Linked DNA regions of Desulfatibacillum aliphaticivorans DSM 15576. The protein of the gene in region 2 interacts with the protein of the main gene of each other region in a pairwise test. Links are inferred from orthologs where the notes say so. Each region holds a gene or a part of one and is shown on either strand. Other genes may lie near its edges.

Region 1 (3,148 bases), on a different replicon or contig from region 2:
GGCAACTCCATGATCTCCTCGGGCGTGGACGCCCTGGCGAAAAGGGCGGGCGTAACGGAATTCACCTGCTTGTCCGTACATTGGGCTGACAACATGGTTGCGATCAGCAATTGAAAAGGGCTGTTGTGCTCCAACTGGGTCTTGACAGCAGGGTAAGCCTTTTGTAGACCTTCGAGAATTTTTTTGACGTTCTTTTTGTTGCCTGGCATGGAATGTCCTTTGTGTTTTTAGTTTTAATACTTTTTATCATTTTTTCAGCAGGGGTCAAGCCTTGCATGCGCAACCGGAGATGTGAATGGGAGAACCCGCAAAAAAACTTTCAGCCCTGGGCCTCAGTTCCGGAGGCCTGGACAGCATTCTTTCCGCCCTTGTTCTTAAGGAACAGGGGATTGAGGTGTCTTGGATCAGCTTTGAAACCCCTTTCTTTTCAGCGGACAACGCCCGGAAGGCGTCCGCGGATACGGGCATCCCCCTGATAACCAGATACATTCTTGACGATTACCTGGAAATGCTGCTGAATCCTCCTGCAGGCTACGGAAAAAACATGAACCCCTGCATGGACTGCCATGCACTCATGTTCCGCCTGGCCCATCAGGTAATGCAGGAAATTGGCGCCGACTTCTTGTTTTCGGGCGAAGTGCTGGGGCAGCGGCCCAAAAGCCAGACGCAAAACGCGCTCAACTATGTAAACAAGCACTCCGGCGCGCCCGGATACATCCTCAGGCCTTTGTCCGCAAAAAAACTGACTCCCACCATCCTGGAGAACCAGGGGCTGATAGACAGGGAGCAGCTTCTGGACTTAAACGGCAGAAGCCGCAAGCCTCAGATGGCCCTGGCGGAGAAATACGGGATCAAAGAGTATCCCGCTCCGGCCGGAGGCTGTCTGCTCACGGACAAGGGTTTTTCGGACCGGCTGCGGGATTTGTTCGCCTATCAGAAATCCTACGCTGCAAGGGATTTTGAGTTTTTGAAGTACGGAAGGCATTTTCGCCTTTCCGAGACCGTAAAGGCGATTGTGGGCAGAAACCGTTCGGACAACGAGCAGATAAACGCCCATATCAAGGAGGATGAGGACATCATCATCAAGATGGCGGGCATTCCCGGCCCCAGCGTAATCCTTCCCCACGGCGCCGACGAGCAGGCCGTGCGTCTCGCCGCCCAGCTTTGCGGGGCGTACAGCAAGGCCAAAGAGGGTGAGACTGCCGGGGTATCCATCCTGGCCGGGGGCTCCAAACAGGTTATCCAGGTGGAGGTTCCGGAAAAGGAGATCTTCTACAACTCTATTCTGTAGTTTTCGGCGCGCATGCGTCTTTTTTGGCCTGGTTGGCCGCCTTCAATTGTCCGCAGGCGGCCTTGATGTCCAGGCCTTTGCTGTGCCGCACAATCACGGTGTAATTCTTGTCCATAAGCACCTTATAAAAGGCGTCCACCGCTTCGGGGTCCGGCCTTTCAAAAGGGCTGTTTTCGTGGGGATTGTACGGAATCAGGTTGATCTTGCAGGGCTGGTGCGCCAGGAGCTTGCCCAGCTTTCTGGCGTGCGCCGGAGAGTCGTTGACGCCTTTTAGCAGCACGTACTCGAAAGTCACCCGCCTGCCCGGCCGCAGGGGAAAATCCTTGCAGGCCTGAAGCAGCTCCTCGATGGGGTATTTCTTGTTCACGGGCATAATTTGGTCCCGGATTTCGTTGTCCGGCGCGTTCAAAGACACCGCCAGCTTCACCCGGGTGTCCTTGCCCACGGCGGCCATTTTGGGGACCAGGCCCACGGTGGAAATGGTCACCCTCCTGCCGGAGAAGCGCAGGCCCCAGTCATTATCCGTGATGATATCCATGGCCTGTTTGACGTTATCCCAATTGGCCAGGGGTTCGCCCATGCCCATGAAGACCAGGTTGCGCAAATGCTCCGGGTCCTCCATGGTCGCCTGCACGTCCCGAATCTGGGAAATGATTTCGTTGGCCTGCAGGCTGCGGGTCAGGCCCATGGACGCCGTGCAGCAGAACTTGCAGCCCATGGCGCACCCCACCTGAGTGGACACGCACAGGGTGTGATGCCCCTTTTCCGGGATAAGCACGGTTTCGATGCTGGCCCCGTCCGCGCACTGGAAAAGAAACTTGCGCGATCCGTCGGAGGAATCCTGGGTCTGCAGGATTTTCAAACGCCCGATGGTAAAATGGTCGGACAGGAGCTGGCGATGCCTTTTGGCCAGATTGGTCATGACGTCAAAGGAATCGGCCTGCCGTTGATAAACCCATTGAAGAATCTGGAAGGCCCGGTACGGCTTGAGCTTATGATCGGCCAGCCACCGGACCAGCTCTTCATGGGTGCAGGATATAATATCAGTTTGATCTGAAGAATTTTCCATGTTATAGTTTTCTTCTAACTCTGCAGGTTGGGAGTTTCGCCCCCCCCCTTGGAGGCGGCGTGACCCGCTGCAGATAAAGGTTTTAATATAAAAACGACTGGTTAGGAGGAAAAGACATCCTTTTTCCCAAATCGTTGTTTTGGCTTGACATATCACCTTTATGAGATTATTTTCAACGTTTTCTTTGGGTGACCTCCGGATAGGAGCGCCCACTCCTTGTTTTGGGAGAAGGAAAAAGGGATGTTTGAAAGTCTAAGCGATAGATTAGGCTCAGTATTCAAAAAGCTGAAAGGCCAAGGAAAACTGAGCGAAAAAAATATCCAGGACGGCCTGAAGGAAGTGAGACTGGCCCTCCTGGAGGCGGACGTTCATTATAAGGTCGTTAAAACCCTTATCGCCGCCATCAAAGAACGGGCCGTGGGTCAGGAGGTGTTGGAAAGCCTCACGCCAGGCCAGCAGGTGGTGAAGATCGTCAACGAAGAATTGACGAACCTCATGGGCGGCGCCAACGAGGAGATCAACCTGGGCGGCGGGCATCCGGCAAGCATCATGCTTGTGGGCTTGCAGGGTTCGGGTAAGACCACCACAGCCGGCAAGCTGGCCGTGTATCTCAGGGGACAGGGGCGTAAGCCCTATTTGGTCCCGGCGGACGTTTATCGCCCGGCCGCCATTGAGCAGTTGACGAAAATCGGCAAAGAGTTGTCCATTCCGGTTTATCCTTCGGACACGGACTCCAAGCCGGAAAAAATTGCGGAACTCGCCAGGATCAAGTGCGCGCAGGAAGGCTG
Region 2 (3,285 bases):
ATTTGACCAAATCTTCACTCATATTATTGGCCCGGAACGAAGAAAAGGACAGGACGGCCTCCGTCTCCTCCCCCCGTCTGCATAACTCGTCCAGACAGGGAAGATCCGAAACCGCCGCGCCCATAAGCCCGATTTTTTTGGTGTGCTCCAATCCTTCATCCAGGCAATCCAAAAGCACTTTTTCGGACCGAAACCTGACAGGCCGATAGATGTACCCCACGGTGCAAAAGCGGCATCCATGGGGGCAGCCCCGGCTGACCTCCACCAGGCAGGTGTTATCGAACGTGGTGTCTTCGGTATAAATTTTTGTCACGGCCGGCGCCTGATCCACGTCCTTCACATACACCCGTTCAATGGTTTCGGGTGCGCCGGAATAAGGATTCATGGAAAGGAGGGTTCCGTCCTCCTTGTAATCCGGTTGGTAAAACGAAGGGACGTACGCGCCGGGGACGTTGGCGGCAAAGTCCTTCAGGACTTGCTCCCTGGATTTTTCCAAATCCAGGTTTTCAACAAGGTGGTCAATGACGGGCTCGGCCTCGCCCAGAATAAATGCGTCAAAAAAAATCGCCAGGGGTTCGGGATTCATAAAGCATCCCACCCCCCCGGCGATCACTAGGGGATGGGAGGCGTCTCGCTTGTCAGACCTTAACGGGACGCCTCCCGCATGCAACATGGAAAGAATGTTTGGGTAGTCGTTCTCGAACGACAATGAAAAAGCGATTACATCAAAAGCGTTAAGAGCCTGTTTGCTTTCCACGGACTCGGGCGCGCCTTGAACCGGGCTGAAAACCCTTTCGCAAACAACATGGTCGAAGCTGTTGAACAGGTGGTAAACCGTCTGGAAGCCTAGGTTGGACATGCCCACCTGATAGGAGTTGGGAAAAGCCAGGGCGATGCTCAATCGATTGCGCCAGTTTTTCCTGACTGCTCCAATTTCCGTCACGGACGAAGGAGCTTTGCTTCCTCTTTTACCCACCTGCCTTCTCCCGGTTCGCAAGGCCGCTATGGACTAATCCGCGGTCTTGCGCATAAACGTGGGGCGATCCAGGTCGTCGTCCTCCGAAATATAGCTCTGGTATCCCCGGTACATGGACCTGGCCGACTCGCCTACGGCCCGCTGCTGGCGGGAGCGCATGAAAGTGGGCTCGTCCAGATCCAGGACGTTCTCCAGGTCGTCCGGCGTGACGTCCCTGACTCTGCCGCGGGTTCCGGCGTCCTGGCATCCCTTGGGCTCGCTGATGGGCACGGGCTGCTTAAGGCCGCCGGGAGCATCGGAGCCGATGCCGGTTGCGATAAGGGTGACCCGCACTTCGTCGCCCATGTTTTCATCCACAACGCAGCCCCAGATGATGTCCGCGTCGTCTCCGGCTTCCTCGTGGATGCGTTCGGAGGCTTCGGCCACTTCGTCCAGGCTGATGTCTGCGCCGCTGGTGATGTTCATGAGCACGCCGCGGGCGCCGCTGATGGACAGGTCTTCCAGCAAAGGATGGTACAGGGCGCGTTCAGCGGCTTCCAGGGCGCGGTTTTCGCCCCGGCCCATGCCGATGCCCATGAGGGCCATGCCCGCTTTATCCATGGTGGAGCGCACGTCGGCGAAATCCAGGTTGACCAGACCGGTTTTCATGATCAGGTCCGTAATGCCGCGCACCGAGTGCAGAAGCACTTCATCCGCCCTTTTGAACATGTCCACCATGGAGGTGCCTTTTTCGGCCAGGGTCCGTAAACGATCGTTGGGAATGGTGATGACCGTATCGGCGTTTTCCTTAAGGCGCTCCAGTCCTTCCATGGCCATTCTGGTTCTTTTCTTGCCCTCAAACTTAAAGGGTCTGGTGACCACGCCTACGGTGAGCACGCCCAAATCCTTGCAGATCTTTGCGATGACCGGCGCTGCTCCGGTTCCGGTGCCGCCGCCCAGGCCTGCAGTGATGAAAACCATGTGGCTGCCTTCCAGCGCCTTTTTGATTTCCTCCTGGTTTTCTTCCGCTGCAGCCTTGCCGATTTCCGGCTTGGCGCCTGCGCCCAGGCCTTCGGTCAGGCGTTCGCCCAACTGGATTTTGGTGGCGGCCTTGCTGGCCATGAGGGCCTGGGAATCCGTGTTGGCGACGATGAAGTTCACCCCTTCCAGACCCGCCTCGATCATGTTGTTGACTGCGTTTCCGCCTGCGCCGCCGGCGCCGATCACTTTGATCCTTGCTGACTTCTCCTTGGGCACCATTTTGAACATCATGTCTGACATATTATTTCCTCCTGTTGCATGGCTTCATGTTAGCCGGCAAGGCCCCCTAAAACCCGCCGGCTGTTTTCGCCAAAAAACCTTAACCTTTATACAACGTCTTTAAACCATTTCTTCAGCCAATTGACTAGCTTGTCGAACATTCCCTTTTCCCTGAGACGGGAATGGCCCGGATTTTGATTCCTGGCGCCGTAAAGCACCAGGCCCACGGCCGTGGCGTACATGGGGCTATTGACCATATCCACCAGGCCGGTGACTCCGGCGGGCTTGCCAATGCGAGCGGGCACGTTGAACACCTGCTCTGCAATCTCCGCCATACCGTCCAGGAGCACGGCGCCTCCCGTAAGAACAACGCCCGAGCTGATATTGTTTTTCATACCAGCTCTCCATAACTCCTGATCCAGCAGTTCAAACATTTCCTGCACCCTGGGCTCCAGGATTTCCCCAAGGATCTGCCGCGGCAACATGCGGGCTTTACGCCCTCCCACCCCGGGTATTTCGATGGAATCGTCCTTCCCTATTTTTCCCGAAGCGCAGGTTCCGTAATGCTGCTTGATCTTTTCAGCGTCCACCAAAGGCGCCCGCAACCCGATGGATATGTCGTTGGTCAGGTTGGCGCCGCCCAGGGGCAAAACGTATGTATGGCGGATGCAGTTTTTCGTAAAAACCGCCAGGTCCGTGGTTCCGCCGCCGATATCAATGAGGGCGACGCCCAGGTCCCTTTCCTCGGGAATGAGGACGGCTTCGCTGGAAGCCAGGGGCTCCAGGACCATTTCCAGCACGTCCAGATCCGCCTTTTGCGCGCATTTGACAATGTTCTGGGCCGCCGCGGAAGCGCCGGTCACCACATGGATGTTGGCCTCCAGCCTGACGCCGGCCATGCCCACCGGGTTGCGGATGCCCCGCTCGCCGTCCACAATGTATTCCTGGGGCAGGACGTGGATAATCTCCCTGTCCTGGGGAATGGCCACGGCTCTGGCCGCTTCCAGAACCCTTTCCTTGTCCGCGGGCGTAATTTCATTTCCTTTGATGGCGATGATGCCGTTGCTGTT

The links.
Region 1: the proteins of ftsZ (region 2) and rlmN interact in binary tests that used the Escherichia coli proteins (3 or more experiments, as listed by UniProt). The link is inferred for Desulfatibacillum aliphaticivorans DSM 15576 from one-to-one orthologs.

What each region holds. Positions count from the first base shown.
Region 1 is NZ_AUCT01000017.1:135,521-138,668, reverse strand. The notes cover bases 321-3,148. They hold rlmN (dual-specificity RNA methyltransferase RlmN), read right to left. Parts: upstream 2,361-3,148; coding sequence 1,281-2,360; downstream 321-1,280. Other genes in these bases: ffh (signal recognition particle protein), read left to right, coding at 2,601-3,148; G491_RS0115345 (DUF814 domain-containing protein), read left to right, coding at 321-1,291. Also shown: nth (endonuclease III), read right to left, coding at 1-209; more of G491_RS0115345, read left to right, coding at 296-320.
Region 2 is NZ_AUCT01000008.1:138,633-141,917, forward strand. Bases 124-3,088 are described here. They hold ftsZ (cell division protein FtsZ), read right to left. Parts: upstream 2,237-3,088; coding sequence 1,010-2,236; downstream 124-1,009. Other genes in these bases: G491_RS0109325 (radical SAM protein), read right to left, coding at 124-976; ftsA (cell division protein FtsA), read right to left, coding at 2,323-3,088. Outside these bases: more of G491_RS0109325, read right to left, coding at 1-123; more of ftsA, read right to left, coding at 3,089-3,285. UniProt on the Escherichia coli protein: Essential cell division protein that forms a contractile ring structure (Z ring) at the future cell division site. The regulation of the ring assembly controls the timing and the location of cell division.